DNA from 3 places in the Kitasatospora sp. NPDC058444 genome. Region 1 is predicted to be linked to each of the others. Evidence: riboswitches for the same ligand, from Rfam matches in the RefSeq annotation. Region 1 holds a riboswitch; each other region holds the start of a gene.
What was found. Region 1 has a riboswitch for cyclic di-AMP ahead of ACFWP2_RS30380 (transglycosylase family protein). Riboswitches for the same ligand answer to the same signal wherever they lie in the genome.
Positions count from the first base shown of each region.

Region 1 (7,280 bases):
CAGGAGGCGATGCCCCAGGCGATCCCGTCGAGGATGTCGTGCTCGCTCACGACCACCTCGGCGGCGCCGGTGCGCTCCATGATCTCCAGCAGCTCCAGCGCCCCGGCCGCGATCACGTCCACCCGGCCCGGGTGCATCGACGGGATGGCCGCGCGCTCGGCGTGGGTGGCGGCCAGCAGCTCCCGGGCGATCCCGGCGACCCGCTCCCGGCCGATCCGCGAGTGGTGGATCGCCGCCGAGTCGTACTCGGGCAGGCCCTGGGCGATCGCGGACACCGTGGTGACCGTCCCGGCCAGACCCACCAGGGTGGCCGCGCCGGTCAGCGGGACGACCTCCTCGGCCCGGTCCAGCTCGGCCCGCACATGCGCCCGGGCCGCCTCGACCTGCTCCTCGGAGGGCAGCTCGGTCTCGCCGAAGTACCGCTCGGTGAGCCGCACGCAGCCGATGTTCACCGAACGCGCCGCCTCGACGTCGTCCGTGCCGAGCACGAACTCGGTGGAACCGCCGCCCAGGTCGAACACCAGGTACGGGCCGGGGAACTGACCACCCGCCAGCTCCTTGGTGGCGCCCACGAAGGAGAGGTGCGCCTCCTCCTCGCCGCTCACCACCTCGGGCTCGACGCCCAGGATGTCGCGCACGCCCTTGACGTACTCGTCGCTGTTCTCCGCGTCCCGGGAGGCGCTGGTGGCGACGAAGCGCAGCCGCTCGGGGCCCACGCCGAAGCCGGAGATGATCTCCTGGTACTCCCGGCAGGCCGCGAAGGTGCGGGCCAGCGCGTCCGGGTGCAGCCGGCCAGTCCGGTCCACGCCCTGGCCCAGCCGGTTGACGATCATCCGGCGGTCCAGGTCGGTGATCTCCCCGGTCTCCGGGTCGAGGTCGGCGACCAGCAGGCGGATCGAGTTGGTGCCGCAGTCGATCGCGGCCACGCGGGTCGTGGTCACTCGGACTCCTGCTCCGCCGGGGAAGCCTCGGCGGCACGCTTCTTCGCGGCCCGCTCGGCGGTCTTCTGCTCCTTGGCGGCGATCACGGCCTCGTGGTCCTGCTCCTTGGCGCGGTTGCGGGTGACCCGCTCACCGGCGGCCTCGACCTCGGCCGGGGAGACGCACGGGCCCTTGGCCCACCAGTCCTCCAGCATGCCGAGCGCCTCGTCGCCGAGCGGGTTGACGCCCTCGCCGGCCGCCAGCGAGTGGCCGACCAGCACGTGCAGGCACTTCACCCGGTCCGGCATGCCGCCGGCGCTCGGGAAGCCCTCCAGCACCTCGATCGCGTCGCGCCGGGCGATGTAGTCCTCATGCGCCTTCTGGTAGGCGGCCGCCAGCTCCGGGTCCTCGGCGAGCCGGGCGCTCTGGTCCTTCATCACGCCCTCCGCCTCCAGGGTGCCGATCAGCGAGGCGGCCTTGGGGCAGGTCAGGTAGTAGAGCGTGGGGAACGGCGTGCCGTCCGGCAGTCGGGGGGCCGTCTCGACGACGTCCGGGTTGCCGCAGGGGCAGCGGTGCGCCACGCCGCGCAGGCCGCGCGGCACCCGGCCGAGCTGGGCGGCGATGGCCGCGACGTCGGCGTCGGAGACGGTGGGGTGGTTCTCAGTGGTCATGGGGGGAGGTGTCTCCAACGGGGGACGGTGGGAGGGGAAGGGGAAGGGGGTCGACGGGGGCCGCCGCCGCGGTGTCGGCGGCGTCCACCGAGTCCCAGATGCTGGCGTACCAGGGCTTGGCCGCCGTCGTCCGGCCGGCGGGGCCCGCGGAGGCCGGCTTGCCGGAAGCCTGGTTCGCGGCGGCCGGGTTGCCGGAGGCCGGGTTCGCGGAGGAGGCCGCGCCGGCCGCGGACGAGGAGGGCTGGGCGGAGGCCTGGCCGGCCGGGTCCACCGCGATGTACGGGGTCTCCCCCGGCACCGCGTAGTGCAGCCGGGCGCGGGCCTGCGCCTTGACGTACTCCGGGTCCTGCCAGCGGGCCTTCTCCCGGCGCAGCTGCTCGACCTGCTGGCGCGCGTGGTCGGCCTTCGCCCGCTGGGCGGAGATCTCGGCGCGCTGGGAGATGAACTGCCGCGTCGGGTAGGCGAGGATCGCCACCAGCGAGCAGAGCACCAGGACGAGGACGGTCGCCCGGCTCGTGAACCGGGGCCGGGCCGCCAAGCCCGGGATCCTCCAGCCAGCCATCTCCCGTATCCCCTCCTGGTCGCGACGGTGCCCCGCCGTCCACCCTACGGGGTGAACGGCGGGGCACCGGTCAGGCGTGCGCTACCGGGAGCGCTCAGGCCTCGTGCGCGGGGCGCTCGGGCCTCGTGCGCCGGGCGCCCGGCCCTCGTGAGCGCAGTGCTCGGGCCTCGCGCCCGCTGTGCCGGCTACTCCGCGGAGCGGAAGCGCGGGAAGGCGCCGCGACCGGCGTACTCGGCGGCGTCGTCGAGGATCTCCTCGATGCGCAGCAGCTGGTTGTACTTGGCGACGCGCTCGGAGCGGGCCGGGGCACCGGTCTTGATCTGGCCGCAGTTGGTGGCGACGGCCAGGTCGGCGATGGTGACGTCCTCGGTCTCGCCGGAGCGGTGCGACATCATGCAGCGGTAGCCGTTGCGCTGGGCCAGCTCGACGGCGTCCAGGGTCTCGGTCAGCGAGCCGATCTGGTTCACCTTCACCAGCAGCGCGTTGGCGGTGCCGGTCTCGATGCCGCGGGCCAGGCGGGCCGGGTTGGTGACGAACAGGTCGTCGCCGACCAGCTGGACCTTGTCGCCCAGCTTGTCGGTCATGGCCTTCCAGCCGTCCCAGTCGGACTCGTCCAGCGGGTCCTCGATGGAGACCAGCGGGTAGGCGGCGACCAGCTCGGCGTAGTACTCGATGAGCTCGGCGGAGGTGAGGTCCTTGCCCTCGAACTGGTAGGCGCCGTCCTCGTAGAACTCGGAGGAGGCGACGTCCAGGGCCAGCGCGACGTCACGGCCGGGCTCGTAGCCGGCCTTCTGGATGGCCTCGACGATGAGGTCCAGGGCCTCGCGGTTGGAGTCCAGGTTCGGGGCGAAGCCGCCCTCGTCGCCCAGACCGGTGGACAGGCCGCGCTCCTTCAGCACGCCCTTGAGCGTGTGGTAGACCTCGACGCCCCAGCGGACGGCCTCGGAGAAGGACTCCGCGCCGATCGGGGCGATCATGAACTCCTGGATGTCGACGTTGGAGTCCGCGTGCGACCCGCCGTTGAGGATGTTCATCATCGGGACCGGCAGGACGTGCGCGTTCGGGCCGCCCAGGTAGCGGAACAGCGGCAGGTCGCTGGCCTCGGAGGCGGCGTGCGCGACGGCCAGCGAGACGCCCAGGATGGCGTTGGCGCCGAGCGAGGACTTGTCCGGGGTGGCGTCCAGGTCCAGCATGGCCTGGTCGATCAGGCGCTGCTCGGTGGCGTCGTAGCCGACCAGCTCCGGGCCGATCTGCTCGATGACGGCCAGGACGGCCTTCTCGACGCCCTTGCCGAAGTAGCGGTTCTTGTCGCCGTCGCGCAGCTCCAGCGCCTCGAAGGCACCGGTGGAGGCACCCGACGGGACAGCGGCACGACCCGTGCTGCCGTCGTCGAGGCCGACCTCGACCTCGACCGTGGGGTTGCCGCGCGAGTCGAGGATCTCACGGGCTACGACGACATCGATGGACGGCACGAGGCATCTCCTTGCGGAAGCAGGGTCCGGTCTGACGGTGGTGCTGTCAGCAGGACGATTGCGGAGTCGTTACGACCAGAGCCTAACCGCCCGGGCTCCCGGGGCCACGTCCGCCTCGGTTCCGTCTCAGCGTGTGGCCCCACTACCCACCGGTAGTTCACCTGCTTGTCCCAGCTTGTCCCACCGGAGCGGGCGAATGCGGACGAAGGGGACCGGTAGGACCGGCCCCCTTCGGACGGCGGGGTGAGGCGGCGTCGGCGCCGGGCGGGCCGGCGTCGGGCGGGCCGGCGTCGGGCGGGCCGGCGTCGGGCGGGCCGGCTCAGCCGAGGTGCAGCACCTGGCCGGGCATGATCAGGTTCGGGTCGCCACCGACGGTGGCGTGGTTCTGCTCGTACAGCGCGTTCCAGCCGCCGGACACGCCCTGGGCGGTGGCGATGGTCGACAGGGTGTCACCGGCGCGGACGGTGTAGTCGTGGCCGGTGGCCTGCGGGGCCGACTGCGCGGCCTGCGGGGCGTACTGCGGCTGGGCGGCGGCCTGGCCGGCGTACTGCTGGTAGACGCTCTGGTGGCTGGTCCAGTACCAGGCGCCGTTGTTCTGGTACCAGAACACCTTGGCGTCGGCGTCCCAGCCGGCCTTGCCGGAGAAGCCCGGGGTCTGCGGCTGCGCCTGCTGCTGCGGGGCGACCTGCTGGACCGGCTGCGCGGCGGGCTTCTGAACCGGCTTCTGGGCCTGCTTCTGGGCGGCGGGCTGCTGCGCGACCGGCTTCTCGGCCGGCTTGGCGGCCGGCTTCGGGGTCTGCTGCTTGGGGGCGGACTGCGGCTTGGCGTCCGAGGAGGTGTCGACCGCGGCCGGGGCGCCGCCCTTGGTCAGGCCGGCCTTCTGGGAGCAGACCGGCCAGGCGCCCGGCCCCTGCGAGGCCAGCACCTTCTCGGCGACCGAGATCTGCTGGGCCTTGCTGGCCTGGTTGGCCTGCGGCGCGTAGGCGGTGCCGCCGTACGCCTTCCAGGTGCTGGAGGTGAACTGGAGGCCGCCGTAGAAGCCGTTGCCGGTGTTGATGCTCCAGTTGCCGCCGCTCTCGCACTGGGCGACGGAATCCCAGGTGGAGGCCGGGGCGGCGGAGGCGCCGGTGGCGGTGAGGAGCGGCATCGCGAGTCCGACGCCGGCCACACCGGCGACGGCGATGGCCTTCTCGGCCTGGGTGCGACGACGGTGACGGCCAGTTCCAACGAACAGCATGAAGAGGTCCCTCTCCGCACGCCTGCGAGGTGAGCTGTCGGGTTCGGACCGGGAGGTGGCCCGGCCGCCGTATGCGGAAACGATTCCGCTCGGGCGGCTTCACCCCAAGCCGTGGGGAGACGGCAACAAACCTGGTTCCCCCGCCCCTGCCCAGGGTTCTGGTCGGTTTCCCGTGGCGCGGCGGGCAGGACTCGGCGTTCCGCGTACGAGGTCCGCAGCTGCGAACTCCAGGGAGAGTAGACAGATCTTCAGACCAATCACAAGCTCATATCGTCGATATCACATGACAATTACGGCCCGTGGTCGATCGCCTACCAACGGCGGTGTTATGTCCGGATTGATGGGTGTTCACACCCTCGTCGGCAGGCGGTTCGCGACCTTCCGTCAGCGCCGTCAGCGTGTCGCGGGCGCTCCCGGGACGTGCGGAGGAGCGTGCGGAGAGCGGCTCTCCGGGCTGAATTCCACCGGGAGTTCGCGCAGGCCACGCATGATCAGACCGCCGCGCCACCGCAGGTTCTCCGGGCTTTCCGCGAGTCGCAGATCGGGCAGCCGGGAAAGCAGCGTGGCCAGCGCGGCACGGCCCTCCAGCCGGGCGAGCGGAGCGCCGATGCAGTAGTGGATGCCGTGCCCGAAGCCCAGGTGCGGATTGTCCGTCCGGGCCAGGTCCAGGGTGTTCTCGTCCGCGAACCGGGCCGGGTCGCGGTCCGCCGCGGCGAGCACCACCAGCACCGGGTCGCCGACCGGGATGTCCACCCCGCCGATGGTCAGCGGACGGGTCGCGAACCGCCAGGTCGCCAGCTCCACCGGCCCGTCGTAGCGCAGGAGTTCCTCGATCCCGGTCTCCAGCAGCGCACTCTCCCCGCGGGCCACCGACCCCTGCAGCAGCCGGCGCTGCTCCGGGTTGCGCAGCAGGGCGTAGGTGCCGTTGCCGATCAGGTTCACGGTCGTCTCGAAACCCGCGAACAGGAGGATGAAGGCCATCGCCGCGGCCTCGTTCTCGGTCAGGTGCTCGCCGTGGTCACTGGCCCGGATCAGACCCGAGATCAGGTCGTCCCCGAGGTCCGCGCGCTTGCGGTGGATCAGCTCCAGCAGGTACGCCCGCATCCGCTTCACCGCCCGTCCCACGCCGCCGCGTTGGCCCCCGCCGTGTCGGATCATCATCCCGGCCCAGTCGCGGAAGTCGTCCTGGTCCTCGGCCGGCACCCCGAGCATGTCGCAGATCGCGTAGATGGGCAGCGGGAAGGCGAACTCGTGGATCAGGTCGGCCGAACCGCGCTGCGCGAAGCCGTCGATCAGCCGGTCGGTGAGCTGCTGCACCCGCGGCTCGAACTCGGCCACCCGGCGCGGGGTGAACGCCTTCGACACCAGTCGGCGCAGCCGGGTGTGGTCCGGCGGGTCGATGTTCAGCAGGTGGGTCATCAGGTCCGCCTGCCGCTCCCCCGGGATGCCGACCCGGCCGGTGCGGTGCGCCTGCTCGCTGTGGTACGCCGGGTTCTTCGACAGCCGGCTGTCCGCGAGCGCCTGCCGGGCGTCCGCGTACCTGGTCACCAGCCAGGCCTCCACCCCGCTCGGCAGCGTGGTGCGGTGCACCGGGGCGTGCTCGCGCAGCCAGGCGTAGGCGGGGTACGGGTCGGAGGCGAACTCCCAGGTGAACAGCTGCGGGGCGGTGGCGTCGACAGGGGTGTCGGCGGAGGCGTCGGCAGGGGTGTCGGACGGCGTGGCGGCGGGCCGGGCGGGGTCGGGCTGAGCTGGCATGGACCGACCGTATCCGGTGCGACGGACCGCGGCCGCCGCGCCGACACTCCGTGGACGACCGACCGCCGGCCATGAACCGTCCGTGGACGGCTCATGGACTGTCCGTGGACGGTCAATGAGCTTTCCGTGGACGGCTCTTGGCCGACTCTTGGCCACGGGACGGGCGTGAGCCTGGTCACCTGAGGGGTAATCCCTGTTGCGGAGGGTCAGGACGTGCCTACGATCCTCCGCAGTACGCGTGGGCGCCGGTGCGGTGTCGCCCACAGGGAGGAGCAGGCCATGCGGGTCAGCGGGTCAGTCGTCGTCATCGCGGTCCTCGACGGCGGTTCGGGCGCGGGCCTCGCCCGCCGGTTCGCCGCGGCCGGCGCCGCCGGAATGCTGATCGCCGACCAGTACGTCGGCATCGCCGAGGACCTCGCCACCGAACTCGACCGGCCGGGCTGCCCCGTCGTCGGCGTCTGCGGCGACATCCGCCGCCCCAGCGACGTCGCCGCCCTCGTCGACACCGCCGAGAAGCACCTCGGACCGATCGACCTGTTCGCCGTCGCCGGCCCGGGCGGCGAGCGGATCATCTCGCTCGCCGAACTGCCCGACCACCTCGACCTGGAGCGGCTCGCCGAACTCGTCGTCCTCGTCGGCGAGGCCATCGGCGAGCTCGTCCCG
Region 1 covers NZ_JBHXLL010000038.1:75,997-83,276, reverse strand. The annotation lists gene ACFWP2_RS30400 (exopolyphosphatase) at 1-941, opposite strand, end outside; partial or broken gene ACFWP2_RS30395 (DUF501 domain-containing protein) at 1,070-1,609, opposite strand; gene ACFWP2_RS30390 (septum formation initiator family protein) at 1,581-2,153, opposite strand; gene eno (phosphopyruvate hydratase) at 2,339-3,625, opposite strand; gene ACFWP2_RS30380 (transglycosylase family protein) at 3,945-4,862, opposite strand; cyclic di-AMP (ydaO/yuaA leader) riboswitch at 4,868-5,036, opposite strand; gene ACFWP2_RS30375 (cytochrome P450) at 5,256-6,617, opposite strand; gene ACFWP2_RS30370 (SDR family NAD(P)-dependent oxidoreductase) at 6,897-7,280, shown strand, end outside.

Region 2 (7,280 bases), on a different contig from region 1:
ACCAACGCGCTCCGGCATGCGATCGGCGCACGGCCCGGCCCCTCGGGCGGCGCCCTGGGCGAGTACGAGTTTCCCGTGCAGCCGACCGCGGACGGCCGGCTTCCGATCCGAATAAGCCTGGTACACCGCGCGCCCCAGGTGGTCTGCGCGGTGAGCGATCCGAGCAGCACCGGCCCGGTCGCCCGGGAGGCCGACTTCGTCGCCGAATCGGGCCGCGGGCTGCACCTGGTGGAGTCGTTCAGCCGCTCCTGGGGCTGGCACCCGCTGGGCAGCGGCAAGGTGGTCTGGGCGATGTTCGAGGCGGAGACGGTCAGCGGCTCCCCGCTGGACGGGTGCCCCGGATTCGGCGGCCGCTCACCGCTCGACGGCCCCGTCGACATCGGCGGACGGCATCGGCGCTCGGCCTAGGACGGGCCCCGCGCCCGACAGGATCCCCACGTCCCGGACGGAACCGGGGCCGGAACCTGCGCCGGACGGTGCGCGGCCGGTCGACGGAAGCCCCGGGAGGACCACACCCCGAGCCCTTCCTGCTGGCCCCGCCGAGGTCCGGCGCCGCGGAACCGCGGCCGGCCCACGGCGGCCCGGCGGCCGGACGGATCAGGACGGGACGTCCCGAGAGCCCGCCCGCGGGGCGGAGGACTCCGGAGCCCACTCTTTCCGAAGGCGCGGCCTCCGGACGAGGGAAAGACAAAGGCCGTCGTGGTGTCGGCACCCACGACGGCCCCCCGATGATGGAGCACGGCGATCGGTCAGACCGCCAGGTGGTCGAACTCCCCGTCCTTGGCCCCCAGCAGCAGGGCGGCGATCTCGGCCCGGGTGTAGATGAGGGCCGGACCGTCCGGGAACCGCGAGTTGCGCATCGCCACATCACCGCCCGGCAGGGCCGCGAACTCGACGCAGTTGCCCTGGGAGTTGCTGTGCCGGCTCTTCTGCCAGACCACCCCCTGGAGATCGGCGGCGGCCATCCCGTTGTAGGTGTCGTACGAGCCGTGCGTGTCCTGCGAGTCGTGCATAGAAATCTCCCGAAGAGCTTCCGGAGTTGTCGTCCAGCGCGGCGCCCCCGGCACCGCCCAACGAACGGACCGGCCCCGTACCGGTCCGGCACAACGCCTCACTTGACGCGATGATAGCCGCAGTGCACGTGCATCAGCACGGGACGTTGCAGGTGCAGGACGCCTTTTGCGCGCAACCGCGAACTCTTCACGGACCCTTCTCCTGACGGTACGTAAACGGACATAGCCGATGAATCGTCGGACGCGCGATAACCGGCCGTGAGCACCTCCCCGCTGAATGTCGATCTTCGAATGCCGGGAGTCGCATCCCCGTGACCCTCCGTCAAACCACCTTCATGCTGTGAGACATCTCACGCGCCCCAGGTGCAACGTCAGCCTCCTCGGATCACGTCGTGGCAACCGTCGGCGGTCCCGCGGGGGCTGGGAGCGGAATGTCCGGATTATGGGCAAAGCACCCGGACCGGCACCGGAGACGCACCCTCTTCGCACCGGCTCCGCACGGTCTCCGCACCGGCTCCACGCCGCAACCGCGCCGAAGCCGTACGGCAGCCGACTGCAAGCCGGACCGGCAGATGTCCTACGATCTCCGGCATGAGCACCGCAGCCATCCCGGGCGCGCCACTGCCCGTCCGCACTCCAGGCTCCCGTGCGCGGGGGCGCCACCGTCGTCCCGAGCGCCCCGAGATCCCGTCCGGCGCCCCGGCCCTGGTGCTCGCCGTACCCGCGACCGCCGGGCCCGAGTCCCGCTCGGTCGTCGAGGAACTGCTCTCGATCGTCCGCACCGAGCAGAACGGCGTCCGGACCGCGGTCGGCTACCTGCCCGGCGGCGAGGGCGCGGGCGACGAGGACCGCACCGTGGCCGAGTTGCTGGCCGCGGCCGCCGAGGCCGGGCTGCCGATGCCCGTCCTGGTGCCGCTGGTGCCCGGTCCGCACACCTTCCTGACCGAGCTTCACGCGCTCGCCGCCGAGTACGGCGCGCCCGTCACCGACCCGCTGGGCCCGCACCCGCTGCTGGCCGAGGCCGTGCACGTCCGGCTGTCCGAGGCCGGGCTGGCCCGGGCCGACCGCGCCCGGCTGTTCGCCATCGCGACCGCCGCGGACGGCGTGGTGCTGACCACCGTCGGCGGCGAGGACGCGGCCGCCGCGGCCGGCATCACCGGGGTGCTGCTGGCCGCCCGACTGGCCGTGCCGGTCGTCGCCGCCGCGCTCGACGTGCCCGGCTCGGTGGCCGCGGCCGTCAACCACCTCAAGGAAACCGGCTCGCAGCGTCCGGCGCTGGCCCCGCTGGTGATCGGTCCGGAGGCGGACTCCGAGCTGCTCGCCACCGCCGCCGAGGAGACCGGCTGCCCGTCGGCCGCGCCGCTGGGCTCGTACCCGTCGGTCGGCCAGCTGATCGCCTCCACCTACCTGGCGGCGCTGCCCGCGCCCTCCCCGGAGGACCTGGCACGGGCCGAGGCGGAGGCGGCGGCCGCCGCCGAGGCCGAGGGTGCCCCGGAGGGCGTTCGCGGCGCCCACGCGGCCTCCGAGGGGCCCTCGGGGCAGTAGTCGACACCGCGCGCCGGTCGCGCGCACCGAAGGGCCCGGAACGGTTTTTCCGTTCCGGGCCCTTCGACTTTGTTCCGCCCACCCGTGACCGGCCCGCACGGAAGTCGGACGCCAATGAAGCGGAATGTCCGTTCTGGCCCCTTTGAAAGGAAATAGGAAACGCGGCCGCGGATGCTCGAATCGGGGCCGCCGCCTCCCCTGCCGGGATGCCCCACCGCGCGATTCGATGCGCCGTCACGCCGCTCCTGAAGCGATGCCAGTTGTGGGCTTCCGCAGCGCCGTTGCTTGAAAACGATCATTTACGATCATGAAGAGCTGCAATTTTGGCAGCTTCCTCCAAACCGTGATGCGCATCACAGTGGTTTGCAGTTTGAACTTAAGTCTGATTAACGTGCTCCCCGTTCGTGACCACACGAACCCGGTTCATCCGCAACGCCGAGTCCTGCCGTCGGATGTCCTGGCAGCGCGAAATCGCACCACGGCAGGAGCGGGGGACCCACAGGTAAGTCGCCCCGGACCGGTCTTCGGAACGGTCCAGGGCTAGGGGTGAAGCCGCGCCCACAGCGCGGCCGGGCAACTCCAGCCCGAATCCGACAGCTCACCTCGCAGGCGTGGGAGAGGACCGCGTCTTCATGCTGCCCACCAACGGCACCCGCCTGTCCAGCCGCACCCGTCGTGTGATCGCCGCCCTCGGCGTCGCCGGCATCGGCCTCACCGTTCCCTGCATCGCCTCCGGCACCGCCTCCGCCGCCTCCGTCGCCACCTGGGACAAGGTCGCCCAGTGCGAGAGCGGCGGCAACTGGAGCATCAACACCGGCAACGGCTTCTACGGCGGCCTCCAGTTCACCTCCAGCACCTGGTCCGCCTTCGGCGGCACCGCCTTCGCGGCGCGCGCCGACCTGGCCACCAAGGACCAGCAGATCGCCGTCGCCGAGAAGGTCCTCGCCTCGCAGGGCCCCGGCGCCTGGCCGGTGTGCTCGGTCCAGGCCGGCCTCACCAAGGGCGGCCCGGCGGCCACCGTCGACACCTCGGCGGGCTCCACCTCCGCCTCCACCGCGGGCTCGACCGCCGCCAAGCCCGCCGCGCCCGCCCAGAGCGCCAAGCCGGCCGCTCCGGCCGCCAAGCCCGCACAGCCCGCGCCGTCCCAGGCCCCGGCCGCCAAGCCCGCGGCGCCCGCCCAGGACGGTGCGCAGGCCACCACCGACTCCGCCACCTCCGGCAACCGCGGCGACTGGGTCCAGAAGCGCCAGCAGCAGGCCCAGGGCGGCGACTACACGGTCGTCGAGGGCGACTGGCTGTCCGCGATCGCCGACCAGCACCAGGTGCAGGGCGGCTGGCAGCGGCTGTACGAGCTCAACCGCGGCACCCTGACCGACGGCCCGGACACCATCTACCCGGGCCAGCACCTGTCCTTCGGCGGCAACGGCCAGGCCCAGGCCGGCCAGTCCTCCACCGGCAAGTCCGGCTCGGACTTCACCTGGTTCGACCGCTCGCAGAAGTCCGGCCAGTCCGCGAACGGCGGTGCCGTGAACACCCAGCCGACCGCGCCGGCCCAGACCCCGGCCGCCAAGCCGTCCACCAAGCCGGCCGCCAAGCCCGCCCCGCAGACCGACACCCAGACCCAGACCCAGGCTCCGGCCGCCACCGGCAGCATGGCCGCCGCGGTCTCCTTCGCCGAGTCGAAGGTCGGTCAGGCGTACGTCTACGGCGGCACCGGCAACGGCGGCTGGGACTGCTCCGGACTGACCCAGGCCGCGCTGCGCGCCGCGGGCATCTCCATCCCGCGCGTCGCCGCCGACCAGGCCGCCGCCAGCACCCACGTCTCGCTGGACAGCCTCCAGCCGGGCGACCTGCTGTTCTGGTCCAACAACGGCAAGGACTCCGGCGTGTTCCACGTCGCGATCTACGTCGGCAACGGCAAGTACGTCGAGGCCGCCAACCCGAGCTCGGGCGTCCGCGAGCAGAGCATCGCCAACTGGGCCCCGGACTTCGCCGGCCGGGTCTGAGGACGGCGAACAGCCGACAGTCGACGGACGACAGATAACAGATAACAGATAACAGATAACAGATAACAGATAACAGATTTCATCATCTGTCAGCTGTCGCTCGAACGCTGACCCCCCACGGCCCCCGGGGAGAGTCTGGTCGCTCTCCCCGGGGGTTCCGGCATGCCTCCGGCCGTGCCTCCGTGGTGAATCCCCGTGGTGAATCCCCGCCCCAACGGGCATGCTGCTGCTCTGCACCCGAGGAGGAGTCACATGGCCCAGGTCACCGTCACCCTCGACGCGAACCTCGCGATCGACGCGATGATGCTCTCCGGCACCAAGAACCCGCAGGACGCCGTCGAACTGGTCCTGCGCGACTACCTGGCCCGCGGCCGCCGTACCGAGACCCGCACCGGCGAGGCCGCCGACGGGCACCGACTGACCGTCGACCGCCCGACCACCCAGGAGGGCTGACCCCGACGGCCCGCGGCGGCCCTCGACAGCCCGCGACGGCCGGCCGCGCGCACGCCGAAGGCCCCGGAGGGCAACCGCCCTCCGGGGCCCGTCCGTCGGCCGCGCCGGCCGGGGCTCAGCGCGCGCAGGCCCCGGTGGACCCGCGCATCACCAGCTCCGGCTGGAACATGAACTCGCCGCGCTGGGCGGCGTTTCCGCCGACCTCCTCCAGCAGCGCGTCCACCGCCGCCGTGGCCATCGCCTCGACCGGCTGGCGGATCGTGGTCAACGGCGGCTCGGTGAAGGCGATCAGCGGCGAGTCGTCGAAGCCGACCACCGACACGTCCTGCGGCACCGACAGCCCGCGCTGCCGCACCGCCCGGATCGCCCCGAGCGCCATCATGTCGCTCCCGCAGACGATCGCCGTGCAGCCCTTGTCGAGCAGCGCGCCGGCCGCCGCGTGCCCGCCCTCCACGCTGAACAGCGTGTGGTGAACGAGGTTCCCGGCCTCCGCCTCGGAGAGTCCCAGCACCTCGCGCAGCGCGGCCGTGAAGCCCTCGATCTTGCGCAGCACCGGCACGTACCGGCGCTGACCGACGGCCAGCCCGATCCGCTCGTGCCCGAGTTCGGCCAGGTGCTGGACGGCCATCCACATCGCGGCCCGGTCGTCCGGCGAGATGAACGGCGCGTCGATCTTCTCGCTGTAGCCGTTGATCAGCACGAACGGCACTCCGCGCCCGGTCAGCCGGGCGTAGCGGTCGTGGTCGGCCGTGGTGTCGGCGTGCAGCCCGGAGACGAAGACGATGCCCGCCACGCCCCGGTCCACCAGCATCTCCACCAGTTCGTCCTCGGTGGACCCGCCCGGAGTCTGGGTGCACAGCACCGGCGTGTAGCCGTGCCGGCTGAGCACCTGCTCGATCACCTGCGCCAGCGCGGGGAAGATCGGGTTGCTCAGCTCCGGCGTGATCAGACCGATCAGCCCGGCGCTGCGCTGGCGAAGGCGGGTCGGCCGCTCGTACCCGAGCACGTCGAGCGCCGCCAGGACGGTCTGCCGGGTGGCGGCGGAGACGTTCGCCTTGCCGTTGAGCACGCGGGAGACGGTGGCTTCGCTGACCCCCGCCTGCGCCGCGATGTCTGAGAGTCGCGCCGTAGTCACGGTCCCAGAGCCTATGCCAACCACGTCAGACCGCCCACCAGCCGGTGCTGTCCGGAGCGAGCACCGTCTCGCCACCGTCCACCACGAGGTCGGCCGAGCCCAGCAGCAGCGTGCCGGGAGCGGCGATCCGCACCGGCAGGCCGGTGGTGTTCACGGTGCAGACGAAGGCGCCGCGACGGAACATCAGGGTGCCCTCGGGGCTCTCCAGCCACTCGACCCCGGTGCCGGCGCCGAGGTCGGGCTGCGCCCGGCGGACGGCCAGCGCGCTGCGGTAGAGCTCCAGGGTGGAGGTCGGGTCGCCGGTCTGCGCCTCGACGCTCAGCCCCGCCCACTCGGCCGGCTGCGGCAGCCAGGACGGCCCGCCGGCCACCGGTCCGAAGCCGTACGGGGCCTCGGTGCCGGACCACGGGATCGGGACGCGGCAGCCGTCGCGGTAGCCGTCCTGGCCGGCCTGGCGGAAGAAGGACGGGTCCTGGCGGACCTCGTCGGGCAGGTCGGTGACGTCCGGCAGGCCGAGCTCCTCGCCCTGGTAGACGTACGCCGAGCCGGGCAGGGCGAGCATCAGCAGGGTGGCGGCGCGGGCGCGGCGCAGGCCGAGTTCGCGGTCGCCGGGGGTGCGGATCTGGGTGCCGAGGCCGGGCTCGTTGGCGAACCGGGTGGCGTGCCGGGTGACGTCGTGGTTGGAGAGCACCCAGGTGGTGGGGGCGTCGACCGGGCGCATCGAGTCCAGCGAGAGGTCGATCACCTCGCGCAGCGCGGCGGCGTCCCAGTCGGTGCCCAGGTACTGGAAGTTGAAGGCCTGGTGCAGCTCGTCGGGGCGGACGTAGTTGGCGGTGCGCTGGACGGTCGGGGTCCAGGCCTCGGCGACGCCGATCCGCTGTCCCGGGTACTCGTCGAGGATCTTGCGCCAGCTGCGGTAGATCTCGTGCACGCCGTCCTGGTCGAAGAACGGCATGACGTCGTTGCCGAGCAGCTTGAGCTGGTCGGCGCCGCCGAGGTCGGGCAGGCCGGGGGCCTTGACCAGGCCGTGGGCGACGTCGATGCGGAAGCCGTCCACGCCCATGTCGAGCCAGAACCGCAGGATCGAGCGGAACTCGTCGGCGACGGCCGGGTTCTCCCAGTTGAAGT
Region 2 covers NZ_JBHXLL010000004.1:340,948-348,227, reverse strand. The annotation lists gene ACFWP2_RS07880 (ATP-binding protein) at 1-408, shown strand, start outside; gene ACFWP2_RS07875 (DUF397 domain-containing protein) at 750-1,013, opposite strand; gene ACFWP2_RS07870 (hypothetical protein) at 1,605-2,558, shown strand; cyclic di-AMP (ydaO/yuaA leader) riboswitch at 3,013-3,183, shown strand; gene ACFWP2_RS07865 (transglycosylase family protein) at 3,170-4,564, shown strand; gene ACFWP2_RS07860 (hypothetical protein) at 4,817-5,017, shown strand; gene ACFWP2_RS07855 (LacI family DNA-binding transcriptional regulator) at 5,133-6,152, opposite strand; gene ACFWP2_RS07850 (glycoside hydrolase family 13 protein) at 6,178-7,280, opposite strand, start outside.
Region 2: it holds a riboswitch for cyclic di-AMP, as region 1 does, so the genes downstream of both, ACFWP2_RS07865 (transglycosylase family protein) here and ACFWP2_RS30380 (transglycosylase family protein) in region 1, are expected to answer to the same signal.

Region 3 (7,280 bases), on a different contig from region 1:
GGAACGGCCGCTGGCGGTCCCGGCCTGGAACATCGCCATGAACGCCTGGGCGTCCCGGGCCGAGCGGTACGGCGGCGCGGGCTGCGGTGGGGGAGCGGCGTGCTGGGCGGGGCGGCCCGTGCGGTTGCGCCGGTGGCTCCGGCGGGGCAGCGGGGGAGGGGTGTCGCCGGTGGCGGCGTGCCGGCCGGACGGCGGGGTCTCCAGCAGGGGGTGATCGGCGGGAGAGGCCGGTCGGGGGCCGGGGTTGAACGCCCGGTCGTCCGGCCCGAGGCCGGGGACGGTGGGCGGCAGCGGCTCGGTGAGCAGCGCGTTGGGCAGCAGCAGGACGACGCGCACGCCGCCGTACGGCGAGGGCGCCGAGCTGAGCGTGACCCGGAAGCCGTACTGCTCGGCGAGCCGGCCGACCGCGGCCAGGCCCAGCTGCGGCACCTCGCCCAGCCGGGAGACCTCCAGCGTGCTGCCGCCGGCCAGCGCGGCCGCGGCCTTGGCGACGGCCTGTTCCGGCATGCCGACGCCGCCGTCGTCGATCTCGATGACGGCGCCGTTGTGCACCGGCATCAGGGTGACGAACACCTGGGTGCTGGGCGGGGAGTAGCGGGTGGCGTTGTCCAGCAGCTCGGCGATCGCGTGGATCAGCGCCTCGGCGGCGGCACCGACCACCGCGGTCTCGGTCCGGCTGCGCACCACCACGCGCTGGAACGGCAGGATGCGCGACTGGGCGCCCCGGACGACGTCCTCCAGGGAGACCGGTTCCGGCCAGTGCCGGCCGGCCCGCGCGCCGCACAGCACGGCCAGGGTCTGGGCCAGCCGGGCCTGTTGGGCGGCCGCGTGGTCGGCCTTGAGCAGGCCCTCCAGCAGGGCCGGGTCGTCGTGGGTGCGTTCCATCTCGTCCAGCAGCGCCTGCTGGTCGTGGGCCATCACCAGGATCCGGCGGGCGACGCTGAGGAAGGCCCGCTGGGTGGAGGCGGTGTGCTCCTGCTCCTGCTGGACGGCGGCGAGGTCCTCGCCGCGGCGGGAGAGTTCGGTGGCCAGCTGTTCCTGGAGGGTGAGGAGTTCGCCGTGCAGCCGGTCGGCGCGGCGGCGCTGGGTGACGGACACGGCGCGGTACCGCGCGGCGGCCACGAGGGCGAGGACGGCGAGCACGCCGGTTGCCGTTACGGACCACTGAGTCATCGTCACGCCGCGAATTCTAGGGTGATGATCCTACGAAGGTGTGAACGGATCTCGCCAAGTGACCGGATCTCGTCAATATCGAGTCAATTCGGCGTCAATCGGGACTCGTTCGACCGCGATCCCTCCGCCTGACGAGCCACGGAGCGGCCCGACCGGCGACTGCGGGGAGCGTCGGAATCGAGCCGGGGGGCCCGGTCGCGTTCCGCGATGTGTGGGGCCTGTGTGCACGGTGTCGCCGAAGGGGTGCCGCCCGGTGCGGGAGCGGCGGCGGCGCCCCGGCACCGGGCCGCCGGGCCGGCCTCCTCGGCGGGCCAACCTCCGCCTGACCCTTCTTCCTTGTGGGCCGGTCTCCTCCGAGGGCCGTCCTTCTTCCTGGGCCGGCCTGCTCGCGGCCCCCGGCCCTTCCTCCTCGCGCTCCGACCCCTCCCCGGCCGTCCTGCTACGCGGGCCAGGCGCGGAGGCCGGTGGTGAGGGTGGCGATGACGCGGTCGTGGGTGGTGGCGAGGTCCTCGGCGAGCTGGAAGGCGCCCGCGGTGGTGAGGGCGGCGAAGCCGTGGGCGAGGGAGCGGACGGTGCGGGCGGCGTGGATCGCCTCGGAGCCTTCGAGGCCGTACTCCCGGAGCACGGCGACGATCACGCCGACGAGCCGGGCGGCCGCGTGGGCCAGCTCGTCGTCGGGCTGGGGGGCCTGGGGGAGGGCGCTGTAGCGGTGCGGGTACTCGGTGGCGTACGCGTGGTAGGCGCGCATGACGGCGGCGACGGCGTCGTCCCCGCTGCGTCCGACGGCCGCCGCGGCCAGCCGTTCGGCCAGGTCCCCGGTGACCCGGACGGCGATCAGCCGCCGCAGTTCGGCCAGGCCGCCGCTGACGTGTTTGTACAGCGAGGGGGTGGCGACCCCGGCCCGGGTGGCGACGGAGGCCAGGGTGAGGGCCTCGGCGCCCTGCTCGTCGATGAGGGCGAGGGCGTGGTCGACGACCTGCTCGGGGGTCAGTCCTACGCGGGGCATGGGTTCGGGCTCTCCGTACGTACGGCGTCGGGTGGATCGGGCGGTGTGGGGCGGGGCGGAGGGTCGGGCTCAGCCGAGCTCGGCGAGGAACGGCAGCAGGGCGTCCGCGGTGGCCGTCGGGTTGTCGGCCATCGGGTAGTGCCCGGACCCCTCGATCATCGCCTTCCGCGCGCCGAGCGCGGCGGCCTGCCGGTCGGCGACGAGTTCCGGCTTCGGGAAGTCGGGGTCCTTGCTGCCCATGACCACCAGGGCCGGGCACCGCACCGCGGCCGTCCAGCCGACCGGCGCCGAGTCGCCGTGGACCTGCCCGCGGACGGCGGCCTTGCGCCCCGGGGTGCGCAGCGCGGCGACCAGTCCGTCCACGTACGCGTCGAAGTCGGCGGGCTTGGCGCCGGGGAAGGCCATCCGGCGCAGGTAGAAGCCCCAGGAGGCCGGCCAGTGGACGAGGGAGACCCCCATCAGGCCCATGACGGCGCGCATCAGGGCGCCCGGCGGCGGGCTCTCGACGAAGGCGTCGAGCAGCACGATCCCGGCGACCCGCTCGGGCGCGTCCCCGGCGGCCTTGACGACGGTCGCCCCGGTGTAGGAGTTCCCGGCGAGGACGGCGCGCTCGATGCCGAGGTGGTCGAGCAGGGCGAGGACGTCGCCGGCGACGGCGGCGGGGCTGTAGTCGTCCCATGCGACGGAGGACTCGCCGAAGCCCCGCAGGTCCATGGTGACGACGCGGTGGCCGGCGGCGACGAGCAGCGGGCGCAGGTGCCGGTACGCGGCCCGGCTGTCGAGCATGCCCGGGAGCAGGACGACGGGGGTGCCGTGGCCCTGCCGGGTGTCGTCGAAGGCGATCCGGCCGCCGGGGACGGTCAGGTACTGGGTGCTCGGGGTGATGGTGCCGTTCATGGTGGTCCTCCTCGGGCCGCCGGTGCGGGGCGTCGGCGGTGAGTGCCGATAGCCATAAAGCTAAGGCTAATAGCCTTAGCCGTCAAGCGATCGGCCGCGGCTCGGGTCACAGTCCCCGGCTCGGGTCACACTCCCTCCACCTTGAACGGGTCGTGCTCGCTGAGCAGCTTCTCCAGTCGGGCCTGGTCCACCCGGGTGACCACCTCGTTGGACTCCTGCCGGTCCCGGATCACCTTCGCCAGGGTGAACGCGGAGGTGACGGTGTAGAGGAGGCCGAGCCCGAGGAAGGCCCTGGTCCAGCCGCCGACCGGCAGGTAGGCGATCCCGGCGGCGAGGGCGGTGCCCGACAGGGCGAAGGAGAGGACGGCCTGGACGTGGTACGCGGCCGTGGTGCGGGTCTGCATGTGTGCGCTCATGGCGTCAGGATGCGACCGCCTCGACGGGGCGCACATGAGTAGCGGTACTCAGATGGGAGTGTGTACGGGAGGCCGTTCGGTGGTGTCGTTCGTTGACGTCCGATCACTTTGCCCTAGGCTGCTCCGAACGGATGGCTTGGAATCAGAGCCTCCTAGGATTAACGTTTGATAACGCAGCGCGGTTGTCAACGCCGTACCCAGACGGCACCGTGCGCCGTCGCCTAATCCCGCCGACCCGCCCCCGGGCAGGTCAGGGAGCCGGGGAACCACGTTCCTTGGGGTGAATCGGCAGGGCCCCGGCCCGGCCGTAGGAGACCTTCCTGCTCCGAACCCGTCAGCTAACCCGGTAGGCGCGAAGGAAGGAAAGGAGCGCGCCTCCGTGGCGTCGACGCACACCCCGGCACACCCGGCCGGCTTCGCAGCCGGTACCCAGCTCCTCGACCACCCCGGCACGGACCGCCCCGAGGCCTTCGGCCCGGAGGGCTTCGCCGCAGAGGTCGAGACCAACCGCCACCGGATGCCGCGTCAGACCCGCGGAGCCTCCCCGCTGCTCGGCGTCACCGCCGTCGCCGCCACCCTGGGCGCCACCGGCTTCGCCTCGGCGACCCCGGCCGCCGCCCCCGCCGTCGAGGCCCCGGACGAGACCCCGGTCGCCCTCTCCGCCGACCCCGGCCTCGCGCTCGCCGCCCGCATCCAGCACCAGGCCGACAGTCAGCGCACCGCCGCCGAGGAGACCGCCCGGCTCCAGGCCGCCCAGGAGGCGGAGGCCAAGGCCGCCGCCAAGGAGGCCGAGGCCAAGCGCGCCGCCGAGGAGGCCGAGCGGGCCAAGGCCGCCGCCCTCACCCTCCCGGTGCAGGACTACCGGCTCTCCGCCCACTACGGCCAGAGCGCCCGCTACTGGGCCAACCTGCACACCGGCCTGGACTTCGCCGCCGACACCGGCACCCCGGTCTACGCGCTCGGCCAGGGCACCATCACCTCGGCCGGCTGGGCCGGCTCGTACGGCTACCGGATCGTCGAGACCCTGCCCGACGGCACCGAGATCTGGTACTGCCACCTCTCCTCGATCACCAAGGGCTCCGGCAAGGTCGCCTCCGGCCAGCAGATCGGCAAGGTCGGCGCGACCGGCAACGTCACCGGCCCGCACCTGCACATGGAGGTCCGCCCCGGCGGCGGCGCCCCGGTCGACCCGGAGCCCTGGCTCCAGCAGCGCGGCCTCAACCCCTGACCGACCCGCGAAAGAGCCCGGCGCACCCCGCAGAGGCGCAGGGCGCGACGCACTCGCACGAAGGCCCCCGGAAACCGTCCTCGACGGGCCGGGGGCCTTCGTGCGAGGTCTCACTCCTCGGCGGGCAGCTGCGCCAGGTACGCCTCGATCTCCTCCTGGCCCGGCTCCGGCGCCAGCTCCGGGAACTCCGTCACCAGCAGCCGCGGCAGCCCCGGCACCGTCCAGCCGCCGAACAGGTCGAGCGCCGCGTCGACCGCCGCCTCCTCGAACTGCCCGAAGTCCCCGGCCAGTTCGTCCGGCATCGGCCGCCCCTGGGCGGTCAGCTCGGCCAGGTTGCGGTAGCTGCGCCGCATCAGGCCCTGCTCCAGCAGCCGCCGGGCGCCGTCCGTGGCCATGCCGACCGACAGCACCCGGCCCGGGCCCCAGCCCTGCTCGTCCGGCTCGTCCAGCCAGCCGGCCGGCACCAGCGCCTCGTACGCGGCCAGCCGCTCCTCCTCCGCGAGCTCCCCGAAACCGGCCAGCCAGTCCCGCACCGCCGCTTCGTCGGTGACGTCCACCCCGTGCGCGTGCAGCAGCAGCGCGTACAGCCTGGGCCAGGTCACCAGGTCGGCGCGGCGCAGCAGCCCGGCCGCGACCTCGCCCTGCCACTCGGCCTCCGCGTGCAGCCGCTCCTGGCGCTTGGCGTTCAGCCGTCGGGCCGCCCGCTGGTGGTCGATCAGCAGCCGGACGGCGTCGCCGTAGGCGAGCGGGTCCTCCTCGGGCGCGGGTTGGACGTACAGGTGGAGCCGCTCGTAGAGCAGGTGCTCCACCGCGTCGGAGGTCAGTTCGGGCCAGCCGTCGTGCATCCTGCCCTCGCCCAGCTCCAGCAGCGCCAGCACCGCGCGCAGCGGCGCCTCGGCCACCGGCGCGCGGCCCTGCTCGGCCGCCCAGGCGAGCAGGTCGGCGGCCTTGGTGCGCGGGGCGAGCCGCAGGTCTTCGTCGTTCATAGTCCGAACGGTAGCCGCCGGGCGGGGATAGGGTCGGCAGCCATGGTCCCCGTACGACTCACCGGCCCGCGACTGGCCGTCCGCGAATACCACCACACCGAGGAGGACGTGGACGCGCTGCACGCGCTGTTCGGCGACCCGGAGGTGACCCGGCACCTGCCCTTCGGGCCGAGCGACCGGGAGGACTGCGCCGACCAGATCGAGCTCTACCTGGAGGAGGCGATGGCCGAGGAGCGGGACACCTACCGCCTCGCCGTCACCAGGCTCGCCGACGCCGAGGAGCCGGCGGACGCGACGCCGATCGGGCAGGCCTCGCTCACCCTGGACGGGCACCGCGCCGCGCAGCTCGGGTGCGTGCTGGCCCGCGCCTGCTGGGGCCGCGGCTACGCGGGCGAGACCGTCGGCCTGCTCTGCGACTTCGCCTTCGGCGCCCTGGGCCTGCACCGGCTGACCGCCCGGGTCGCCGTGGACAACGCGGCCTCCGTGAAGGTGCTCACCGGGCTGGGCTTCCGGTTGGAGGAGCGGCCGCGGCACGACGCGGCCGGGGACGGCGCCCGGTCCGGGTCGTTCCACTACGCGCTGCGCGCCGACCGGTGGCCGGGAGCGGGCGTCCGGGTGCCGGCGGCCGGCTGACCGCCCGCGGCGGGCCGGGGGTTAACCCCACCCCGGATCCGCCAGGCCTCCGGATCCCGCCCGGCCGGTGCGTCCACCAGACTGAACCCCGTCAGCGGGACGAACGACCGACAGCACGAGGGGCCGGGGGCCGGGAGCATGAGCAGCAGCCGCAGCATGGAGGACCGGGAGTGGGACGTCCTGGGCGGGCACGGTGACGACCCGCGCCCCGCCCGGGCCCGCCGGACCGCGCGGCGGCCGGCCGCGTGGCGGGCGCCGCTCTCGGCCCACTACTACCGCGAGGTCGGCTACGTGCTCAGCGGCCTGCCGGTGGCGATCGCCGGGTTCGTCGTCTCGATCACCCTGTTCTGCGTCGGCCTCGGCACCTTCGTCACCGCCCTCGGTCTGCCGGTGCTGGGCGCCCTGACCAGCGTCGCCCGCGGCTTCGGCCGGCTGGAGCGGGCCCGGGTGCGCGGCATGCTGGCCCTGGACGTCCCCGGCCCGGAGCCGGTGCGCCAGGTCCGCCCGGGCGGCTGGGGCGCGATCACCGCGCGGCTGGCGGACGCGGCCGGCTGGAAGGCCGTGCTGTACCAGGTGGTGATGTTCCCCTGGGCGGTGTTCAGCTTCTGCGTGACCCTGGTGTTCCTGGTGCTGGGCTGGGCGTTCGCGCTCTACCCGCTGTACCACTGGGTCTTCCGGGCCTACACCCCGTGGAACGGGTACCGGGTGTTCGACTTCTACGACAGCGACGGCGTGCGGCACCTGTACGAGGTCCAGGCGCCCTGGCAGATCGCCGGGCTCTCGGTCCTCGGGCTGCTGCTGGTCCTGCTCACCACGCAGCTGGTCCGCGGCCTGACCAACGTCAACCGGGCCGCCGCCCAGGGCCTGCTCGGCCGCTGACCCCCCGGCCTCGGCCGGAGCCTCCGCCGACGCCCCGCGCCGTATCCGCCGCCCCGCCCGGT
Region 3 covers NZ_JBHXLL010000039.1:63,969-71,248, forward strand. The annotation lists gene ACFWP2_RS30780 (sensor histidine kinase) at 1-1,173, opposite strand, end outside; gene ACFWP2_RS30785 (TetR/AcrR family transcriptional regulator) at 1,613-2,179, opposite strand; gene ACFWP2_RS30790 (alpha/beta fold hydrolase) at 2,249-3,076, opposite strand; gene ACFWP2_RS30795 (YiaA/YiaB family inner membrane protein) at 3,202-3,492, opposite strand; cyclic di-AMP (ydaO/yuaA leader) riboswitch at 3,701-3,859, shown strand; gene ACFWP2_RS30800 (M23 family metallopeptidase) at 3,872-4,720, shown strand; gene ACFWP2_RS30805 (hypothetical protein) at 4,831-5,706, opposite strand; gene ACFWP2_RS30810 (GNAT family N-acetyltransferase) at 5,749-6,339, shown strand; gene ACFWP2_RS30815 (sensor domain-containing protein) at 6,478-7,218, shown strand.
Region 3: it holds a riboswitch for cyclic di-AMP, as region 1 does, so the genes downstream of both, ACFWP2_RS30800 (M23 family metallopeptidase) here and ACFWP2_RS30380 (transglycosylase family protein) in region 1, are expected to answer to the same signal.